DNA from 3 places in the Peribacillus sp. NPDC096379 genome. Region 1 is predicted to be linked to each of the others. Evidence: riboswitches for the same ligand, from Rfam matches in the RefSeq annotation. Region 1 holds a riboswitch; each other region holds the start of a gene.

Region 1 (3,283 bases):
TCAGTGGCGGTTTTCTTCATCCCCTACTGATTGTTAGTCCCGTTCTACTGTCGCTAAGATCGCAGTAAACGCTTCGATCAATCGACAGTACGAACTAAGGACTACATACGCCGCATCCTGTGGGCGTAAACTTTACCTCTGCTCATGCATCGGTAAGTTTCACTGTATCTTTTACGGGCAGTCGATCCCCCCACCTATCTTCTTTTAGCATGCTCAGAATCTCGAGGTGGGGGTCTTACTGCTTAAAAGTGGGAAAAATTATTTTACTGCAAGTGAATGAATGCCTGTAGCTTTTTCAATCGCTTGTTCAAGATCATCGATTAAGTCTTGGGCATTCTCAATTCCAACCGATAAACGTACCAAATCCTCAGACACACCTGATTTTTCAAGTTCTTTGACTGAAAGTTGCTGATGCGTCGTGCTCGCAGGATGGATGATTAAACTCTTCGCATCCCCAACATTGGCTACATGAGACCATAGGCGAATGGAATTGATCAGATTCGCACCTGCTTCTCTACCACCTTTAATGCCAAACGTCACAATGGAACCTGCTCCTTTTGGCAAATATTTGTCAGCCAAGCTCTTATCAGGATGATCTTCATTACCAGGATAGTAGACCCATGAGACAGCTGGATGATTTTGCAGATAGTCGATGATAATCTTTGTATTCAAAATATGTTCCTTCATCCTCACATGCAATGTTTCCAGCCCAATTGCGAATTGGAAAGCACTCTGCGGACTTAATGCTGGTCCAAGATCTCGGAGTAGCTGTACACGTGCTTTGGTAATAAAGGCGGCTGGACCAACTGCTTCTGCATAAACGATTCCGTCATAGCTTGGATCTGGTTCAGTGAACCCTGGGAAATTAGGTGAATTATAATCGAATTTCCCTGCGTCTACAATGATTCCCCCCATTGTTGTTCCATTTCCAAGCAGCCATTTTGTTGCGGAATGAACGACAATATCCGCGCCAAACTCAATCGGTCTGCACAGATATGGAGTAGCAAACGTGTTATCGATAATGAGTGGAACGCCTGCTTCATGTGCAATGTCAGCCACAGCTTCAATATCAAACACACGCAAACTTGGATTGCCGATTATTTCTGCAAAAACTGCTCTTGTTCGTGAAGTAATCGCATCTCTGAAATTTTCAGGATCATCAGGTGAAACAAATCGGACCTTTATCCCATATTTCGGAAGTGTATTGGCAAATAAATTATATGTACCCCCATATAAAGTTGAAGCTGCTACAATTTCATCTCCCGCACCAGCAATATTTAAAATGGCTAAAGTGATTGCAGCCATTCCGCTCGATACCGCTAAAGCGCCAATTCCACCTTCCAATAAGGCCACTCTTTCCTCAAATGTTGTAACTGTCGGATTGTGAATTCTTGAATAAATGTACCCAGGCTCTTTTAATCCGAACAAATTAGCAGCATGCTCCGTACTTTTGAACGCGAAAGCATTACTTTGGTAAATCGGCAATGATCTTGCTCCAGTTACCGGATCTGCCTCTAATCCCCCATGTACACTCAATGTCTCAAAACGATAATTGTTTTTTTCTTCTCCCATGTAGTCCCACTCCCATTTCTTCATTTTTACGATCCTATTCGCTCCGCAATGATAGGTATATGAGAATCAAAAAAAACCACTTCTTTAAGAAGAGGTTTATTATAAACTCTCCTTATCTTCCAGAGCTAATACTCTGCTGGAATTAGCACCGTGTATGTATCACATACCGGTTGCCGGGCTTCATAGGACCAGTTCCTCCACCACTCTTGATAAGAAATTAATTTAATTTTCGGTAAATTGTTCTTGTGATAAATATATCATGAGCAATAATGCCAGTCAACCGCATCTTTCTTTTATTTCACAGCTTTTTTCATCCCACGATCAGACGTTACTCTCTTTCCTTCGACAAAACTTTCATCAAAAAACATTTCTTGTCATTATTTCCCGAGAAATAGACGTTTAAAGATCAATCCCTTAATAGGATCCACAATGAATATGTAAACGGTTCTCATCAAATGAATAGCAAATACCCGAATAATGGATAGCAAGCTTCTCCATCATTCGGGCATGAATCCGTAGTATAGAAAATCATTCTTCATGATTCTAGCTCCTTTAAGAGAGCATACAGATACGGTACTGATTGAAAAGCATAAACTTTTTCAATCAATTGTCCTTCTTTAAAAAGCAGCAAGCAAGGAACACTTTCTACTTTATATTGCGTCGAAATAGCTGGGCTATAGTTCATATTCATCTTACCGCTTTTTAATTCAGGATAAAGCTCTAACGCAACAGTCAGCATTTTTGAAGCGACCTGACAAGTTCCACACATCGGGGTATACAAATATAAACAAACCGTCTTATCCCGTTGAATTGCGTCATTTAATTCTGTTTCATTCCATTCTTGCATGGTAACACTCATCCTCTATTCTAAATATTCCACTTTCACGTCTATTTTGGCTGCCAGTAGCATAGTTGAAAGATGTTTTAGCGGAGCATCCGCTACTTGACGATACATTTTGTCTATATAAATATGGGAAGCGTTTGGCATTTCGCGCATCAGCTGTTTCCGAAGCTTTTCTCCAGATTTATCTGCATCAACGAGGATATATACATCCTTGTCTTCCAATTCCTCCACAAGTTCATCCAATCTCACTAAAGAGATTGTTCCGTTTGTACAGATAATCTCTACATCTTCGTTCAAAATCTTTTTTACTTGACGCTTATCAGAAGTTCCTTCGACAATAAGAATTTTTTCAACCTCAGACTGCATGAACAACATCATCACCCATCTTGAGTTCTTTCAAAATACTAGAAACTTGAAACAAGTGGCCTACCTATTGCCCGAATAATAAACAAGGAAGACCGTTGCTACAGCCTTCCTCATTTAACATCTTATCCTTCGTTAGTCATTTCTTCGTATGCCTCTGCTGTCATTAATTTCTCAATTTCAGTGCTGTCAGACGGCTCGACTACAACCATCCAAGCCTTCTCATAAGGAGACTCGTTTACAAACTCAGGGCTATCATTTAGATCCTCATTCACTGCAACGACTTTACCACTGATCGGTGCGTATAATTCAGAAACCGTTTTTACAGATTCAACGCTACCGAATGGCTCGTCCGCTTTAATTTCATCGCCTACTTCTGGAAGCTCAACAAACACAATATCACCAAGCTCTGATTGCGCAAAGTGTGTAATCCCGATACGAACCGTTTCGCCTTCTGTTTTTACCCATTCATGTTCTTCTGAATAACGTAATTCTTTTGGTGTT
Region 2 (3,283 bases), on a different contig from region 1:
TCAGTTTTCTGTCTACACCCCGTATCCCAGCAACCATATTCAGATAAACTGGGAAAAACACTCCGACTGCGATCAATATTACCTTAGAGGATTCCCCGATGCCCATCCATAAGATAAATAATGGAACCCAAGCAAGAGATGGAATGGAGCGAAAGGCTTGAATAATTGGATCTATTAATTCTTCGAAAATCTTCATATAGCCGACCAGTGATCCGATTATAACTGCTGTGAATGTTCCGATAAGAAAACCGGCAAATACCCTAATTAAAGTTGTTCCAATATGTCCCCAAAGTGTTCCTTCCAATGCCATCTGATACAGCCCTTCTACTATTACTGAAGGTATAGGAAGAAGGTGTGATTCGATTATCCCCATCCTGCCGGAAGCTTCCCAGATAATCAACAGTGTCAACGGCAGGATGCTGCCAAGCAATACTTTACGATTTGTCTTCAGTTTTGTATATCGTGATTGTTTTGTTTTATTCGCCTTAGTTAATACTGCATGCTCACTATGCTCCAACATTCTTTTCTCAATCCCTTCTGATCCATCATTTGAGTACTTTTACGGCAAATTTAGAATTAAGAAGTTTATCAGTCAACTTCTCAACATCTGTCGAACTTTTTAATAAACCATTTTCTTTTAGAACTTCACCTGACCCTATAATGATAGCCTTTTGTTCATTACTTGGAATCGGTTCTGAAAAGTCATTTCGTTCCAATTCCTTTTTTGCTACTTCTAATGAAATGCTAGCTTCTTTAGCAAGTATTTCTGTCGTTTCATCTGGATGGGCAATTGTCCACTGACGTGCTTCTTCATATGCCTCAAGGACTTTCTCAACATAAACGGGGTATTTCTCAGCGAATTCCTCGCGAACATCAAGTGTGCTAAAGCTATTGAAATCTGGGTTACGATAAAAGATTTGAATGTCTGACTCCAATTCGACCTTTGCCATATGAGGGTCAAGACCAGCCCAGGCATCAACATCACCCGATTGTACGGCTAGGGCACCGTCACTATGCTGTAAGTTGACAATTTCGACATCTTTTGAGGAAAGACCAGCTTCCTTCAGGGCTCTCAACAGAAAAATATAGGGGTCAGTACCAAGTGTAGCTGCAATACGTTTGCCTTTTAAATCAGATACAGAATTGATTGTACCTTTTTTCGCCATAAGTGCTGTCCACTCTGGTTTGGAAGAAATATAAACGGTTTGGATTGGTGTACCTTTTTCTTTGGCTAATAGTGCAGCCGCACCGGCAGCGGAACCGAAATCAACACTCTCTGAGCTAAGGAATTCTAACGCTTTATTTGATCCTTGACTAAGTACAAATTCAACTTCAATGCCTTCATCTTTGAATTTTTTTTCAGCAATGCCCTGATCCTTTAATACCAAACTGACCGGTGAATAATACGCATAATCGAGGATAATTTTCTTTGGTTTAGCATCTGTCCCAGTACCACTTACATCATTCGAGCAACCAGAAAGCAATATTAATCCAATTAGTACCAGTGTACTTCTAAGCCTATTCTTCATTTTAATACCTCCACTTTCCCCTATTTTTTCTTCTACCCATAAATTAAATAGTCCCCATTTGTTTACTTGGTTTAATAATCATTAAAAAACCCTCTTTCTAGTAAGAAGAGGGTTTTAATAAAAAAACCTCCCTCATCTTTCAGATCACATGATCTGCAGGATTTAGCACCTTTTTAAGCATTCACTTAATGGTTGCCGGGCTTCACAGGGCCTATTCCCTCCGCCGCTCTCGATAAGAGTGTATTTATTATTTAATTAGGGTGTTCATCTGTTTTGAAGTATAAATCACCTGAAAATGAATGTCAATAATTTTCTGAATTTTCAATTCGAGTTTCAGGCAATATTTTGGCTATATAAAAAAGGTTGATAAATTTAGAATCTTAATCTAAAAATGCGTCCTTATCCTACAAATAGGAGGCCATGATATTCTCATCAAATTAAATTTTCACTTACCTTAAATGAAAGAAGTGAAACAACTTGTTTATATTTCAAGTTATCAAATCAAACTAAATTAATCTTTTTTTGAACTCAATCGTTCTAACTTTTCTTTATTAATAATAAAATATTTTCTTCCTTTCTTTTCTAATAATCCGTCTTCATGGAATTGGTTAAGTGTGTATAATAAATGTCGATAGCTTACCCCCACGTATTCTGCTGTTTCGGTATGCTTCTCTTGAAAGCATCCATCGTTTTCTATTTGAAGAATATATTTCGCCAATCGGTTTTTGAATTCATAATCTTGCATCTCTGTGTAATGATCTGTTCTTTTTAGTAATTTATCACCTAAATATTTTGATAAATTATGGAGAAAAAGATTGTCATTTAACAGATGTTCTTTCGATGAAGCCAACGGAACCGCCAAGCAAGTGCAGTCATTTATAGCCACAACATCTTTTAAATTCTTTTCCACCTCAATCAAGGATAATTCACCAATAAAATCATCTTTCTTTAGAAACTGAATCAGCGCACGTTTTCCATTTTCGTGTACTATATATATTTTTGCCCGCCCATCCAATAATAAAAATAAGTACTGAATATCTTCATCAAAACGCACTATATATTCATTAGAAGAAAACTTACAAATAAAAGCCTGATGTAAAACTGCTTTCGGAAAAGTTTCTTGAATATCATTATATATATCTACAAAATTTTCAGCGTAATCCTTCAAATTGATTTTTTTCATTTTATCACCTCAATATGAGATATCTCCTATTATTATATTCTTCCTTTCGATATATTACTACCAAGAGGTGGATAGGAATGAACAAATACAAACATATTATTTTTGACTTAGATGATACGATACTTGATTTTCAAGATTCAGAAGAAAAGGCTTTAAGACAAATGATTACGCAATACGAGTTGCCCGATAACAAACAAACCATAGCATGTTATAAGCGCATTAATGATGAATTATGGCATCAATTAGAGGAAGGCTTGATTTCTCGTGAAGACGTGCTGACAACGCGTTTTTCACTTTTTTTGAAGGAATTTCATATAGATGAAAACGGAACAAAAGTTGAAGCCATGTACCGTGAGCATTTAAACCAAGGACATAAGACCGTTACCCATGCACATGAATTATTAAATGCTTTAATTAAGCAAGATTATAAATTATATATTGGAACAAACGGTGTAGGAAAGACTCAAAGAAAAAGATTAGGAGATGCCAAGTTACAAGGATATTTTGAACAACTTTTTATCTCCGAAGAAATTGGTTATGAAAAACCGAATCCCCATTTCTTTTACTATAT
Region 3 (3,283 bases), on a different contig from region 1:
GATCAACGTCTGTACGGCCGAAATGTCCGTATGCTGCCGTTTGCTTGTAAATTGGGCGGCGCAGGTCAAGCATTTTGATAATACCAGCAGGACGAAGGTCGAAGTTAGCACGAACTAAGTCTACTAATACATCTTCAGATACTGTTCCTGTTCCGAATGTATCGATCGCAATTGACACTGGTTTCGCTACACCGATTGCATAAGCCAATTGAACTTCTGCTTTATCAGCAAGACCAGCTGCTACGATGTTTTTCGCAACATAACGAGCGGCATAGGCTGCAGAGCGGTCCACCTTCGTTGCATCCTTACCTGAGAATGCGCCACCACCGTGACGAGCGTAACCGCCGTATGTGTCAACGATAATCTTACGTCCTGTAAGACCCGCATCTCCTTGAGGTCCACCAATAACGAAGCGGCCTGTTGGATTAATGAAGTACTTTGTTTCAGCATCGATCAAGTCAGCTGGAACAACCGCTTTAATCACGTGTTCTTTCAGGTCAGCTTGAATTTGCTCTAGCGTAGTGTCTTCGTCATGCTGTGTAGAGATAACAATTGTATCAACACGAGCCGGTTGATTGTTCTCATCATATTCGATCGTTACTTGCGTTTTTCCATCTGGGCGCAAGTAAGCTAATGTGCCGTCTTTACGAACAGCAGTCAAACGGTGGGAAAGTTTATGCGCCAATGAAATCGGAAGTGGCATAAGCTCTTCTGTTTCATTACAAGCAAATCCGAACATTAAACCTTGGTCCCCTGCACCGATTGCTTCGATTTCAGCATCGCTCATCGTACCTTCACGCGATTCAAGTGCTTGATCAACACCTAAAGCGATATCTGCTGATTGCTCATCAATTGAACTTAAAACAGCGCATGTCTCAGCATCAAAGCCGAATTTCGCACGAGTGTAGCCAATCCCAGCAATAGTATCGCGAACAATACGCGGAATGTCTACATATGCGGAAGTTGTGATTTCACCAGCTACTAGTACAAGACCAGTAGTTACCGAAGTTTCACACGCAACACGCGCGTTTGCATCCTTTTCCAGGATAGCATCTAAAATTGAATCTGAAATCTGATCACAAATCTTATCCGGATGGCCTTCTGTAACAGACTCAGAAGTAAAAAGACGACGTTTTGTTGACATCTTAATTCCTCCTAATTATTGAAATTATGTGTTAGGTACGCAAACGGAGGCTTTTACCCCATCCATCTCATCCACCTTTTTTGTTTTGACGGAGCTCGTTCCCTTATCGGTTTCTATAATAGATGCAGATCTTCTCAGCGTTGTTCATCAGTGTTCCCGAAAAACATAAAAACCTTCCCCGTCATTGAGGAAAGGTTTATTGACTGAATCTATCCTTTCACTCTTATCGTTCAAGGGTTTTTTACCTTGCTCAGGTTAGCACCAACGCCAAAATTATTAAAAGACAATTACTTTTATCTGCAATCAATCTTTCGCAAACTTTCTACACTTCGGCAGGTTGCTGGGTTTCTTAGGGCCTGTCCCTCCACCAACTCGGGATAAGAGAATCCGTACAATTTAAAATAATAACGTACTACAAGGAATAGTGTCAAGATTTTTTTCCTTAATAATAGTTTCATTATAGGTTGATTGATTCTATGAATATCGTCTATCTCTTGAATAAAATACCTATTTCAGAAAAAAATGTGTTAAATACTATAATTAGTATAGACTAATAAAGTCAATGTGTTATACTATTTCTATAAATAAGGGTGAAGGAAGGTATCTCATATATGAATACTGTGGGCATTTCAAATGAGTTACATCAATTATTAGCTGGATCAAATGTAAACGTACAGCTTTCTGTTCCTCAATTAGTTGAGAAAGTTCTTAAACGAAATGAAGGAGTTCTTACATCAACGGGCGCAGTTCGTGCAGAAACAGGCAAATATACAGGACGCTCTCCTAAAGATAAATATATAGTGGAAGAATTAGTGTTCAAAGACAAAATCGACTGGAGTCCGGTGAATCAACCTATTTCTGAAGATACTTTTGCAAACCTTTACAATAAAGTAATAAACTATCTAAAACAAAAAGAAGAGATTTTTGTATTCAAAGGATTTGCTGGTGCAGATGTACAGCACCGACTTCCCATTCAGGTTATCAACGAGTATGCTTGGCACAACTTGTTCGCCCATCAATTGTTTGTGCGTCCGACTGATGAAGATTTACTCGGTCACCAAGCAGAATTTACGGTCATTTCCGCTCCTAACTTCAAAGCGGACCCTGCAGTAGATGGAACGAAATCAGAAACGTTCATCATCATTTCATTTGAACGACGTACCGTATTAATCGGTGGAACTGAATATGCTGGAGAAATGAAGAAATCGATTTTCTCCGTCATGAATTACGTGCTCCCCGAAGCAGGAGTTCTTCCGATGCACTGTTCAGCAAACGTCGGCAGAGAGGGTGATGTTGCTTTGTTCTTTGGTTTGTCTGGGACAGGTAAAACCACTTTATCCGCTGACCCAAGCCGGAAATTAATTGGTGACGACGAGCACGGCTGGTCGTCTAGCGGCGTTTTCAACGTCGAAGGCGGTTGTTATGCCAAAACCATCAATCTTTCACGCGAAAAAGAACCGCAAATTTTCGACGCCATTCGCTTTGGTGCTGTGTTGGAAAATGTAGTTGTGAATCCAGACACACGTGTAGCTGATTATGACGATGCTACATTAACGGAAAATACACGTGCCGCTTACCAGCTACAAGGAATCGGTAATATCGTTAATCCGAGTGTTGCTGGTCACCCGAATACTATCATTTTCTTAACGGCAGATGCCTCTGGCGTGTTGCCTCCAATCTCGAAGCTTTCGAAAGAACAAGCCATGTACCATTTCTTAAGTGGCTACACAAGTAAATTGGCTGGAACAGAACGGGGTGTTACAACACCAGAAGCAACATTCTCAACATGCTTCGGATCGCCATTCCTACCATTACCAGCGACACACTATGCCGAAATGCTCGGCAAAAAAATCGATGAGAACAACTCTAGAGTCTTCCTAGTAAACACAGGATGGACAGGCGGAGAATATGGGACAGGAAGCCGAATGAAGCTCGCTTACACGCGCGCGATGATTCAAGCTGCCCTTGAAGGCGAATTGAATCACATCGAAACCGTTCACGACGATATCTTCGGTCTTGAAATCCCCCTTCATATATCAGGGGTTCCAGACGAAGTCCTTCAACCAATTAAAACTTGGTCAAACCAAGCAGCCTACACAGAAAAAGCAACCGAACTTGCCGAGAAATTCAAAGTCAATT

The links. A riboswitch is a leader RNA that binds a small molecule or an ion and turns the genes downstream of it on or off. The one in region 1 is predicted to bind S-adenosylmethionine.
Region 2: linked by a shared signal. The riboswitch ahead of ACIQZI_RS08040 (aliphatic sulfonate ABC transporter substrate-binding protein) and the one ahead of ACIQZI_RS17760 (O-acetylhomoserine aminocarboxypropyltransferase/cysteine synthase family protein) in region 1 are both predicted to bind S-adenosylmethionine.
Region 3: linked by a shared signal. The riboswitch ahead of metK (methionine adenosyltransferase) and the one ahead of ACIQZI_RS17760 (O-acetylhomoserine aminocarboxypropyltransferase/cysteine synthase family protein) in region 1 are both predicted to bind S-adenosylmethionine.

What each region holds. Positions count from the first base shown of each region.
Region 1 is NZ_JBIWFD010000004.1:110,445-113,727, forward strand. Features, by position in the region: gene ACIQZI_RS17760 (O-acetylhomoserine aminocarboxypropyltransferase/cysteine synthase family protein) at 259-1,572, opposite strand; SAM riboswitch class I at 1,682-1,788, opposite strand; gene ACIQZI_RS17765 (thioredoxin family protein) at 2,108-2,419, opposite strand; gene ACIQZI_RS17770 (toprim domain-containing protein) at 2,435-2,782, opposite strand; gene gcvH (glycine cleavage system protein GcvH) at 2,905-3,283, opposite strand, start outside.
Region 2 is NZ_JBIWFD010000001.1:1,695,248-1,698,530, reverse strand. Features, by position in the region: gene ACIQZI_RS08045 (ABC transporter permease) at 1-520, opposite strand, end outside; gene ACIQZI_RS08040 (aliphatic sulfonate ABC transporter substrate-binding protein) at 546-1,529, opposite strand; SAM riboswitch class I at 1,659-1,768, opposite strand; gene yeiL (transcriptional regulator YeiL) at 2,041-2,712, opposite strand; gene ACIQZI_RS08030 (YjjG family noncanonical pyrimidine nucleotidase) at 2,790-3,283, shown strand, end outside.
Region 3 is NZ_JBIWFD010000001.1:59,754-63,036, reverse strand. Features, by position in the region: gene metK (methionine adenosyltransferase) at 1-1,144, opposite strand, end outside; SAM riboswitch class I at 1,365-1,528, opposite strand; gene pckA (phosphoenolpyruvate carboxykinase (ATP)) at 1,756-3,283, shown strand, end outside.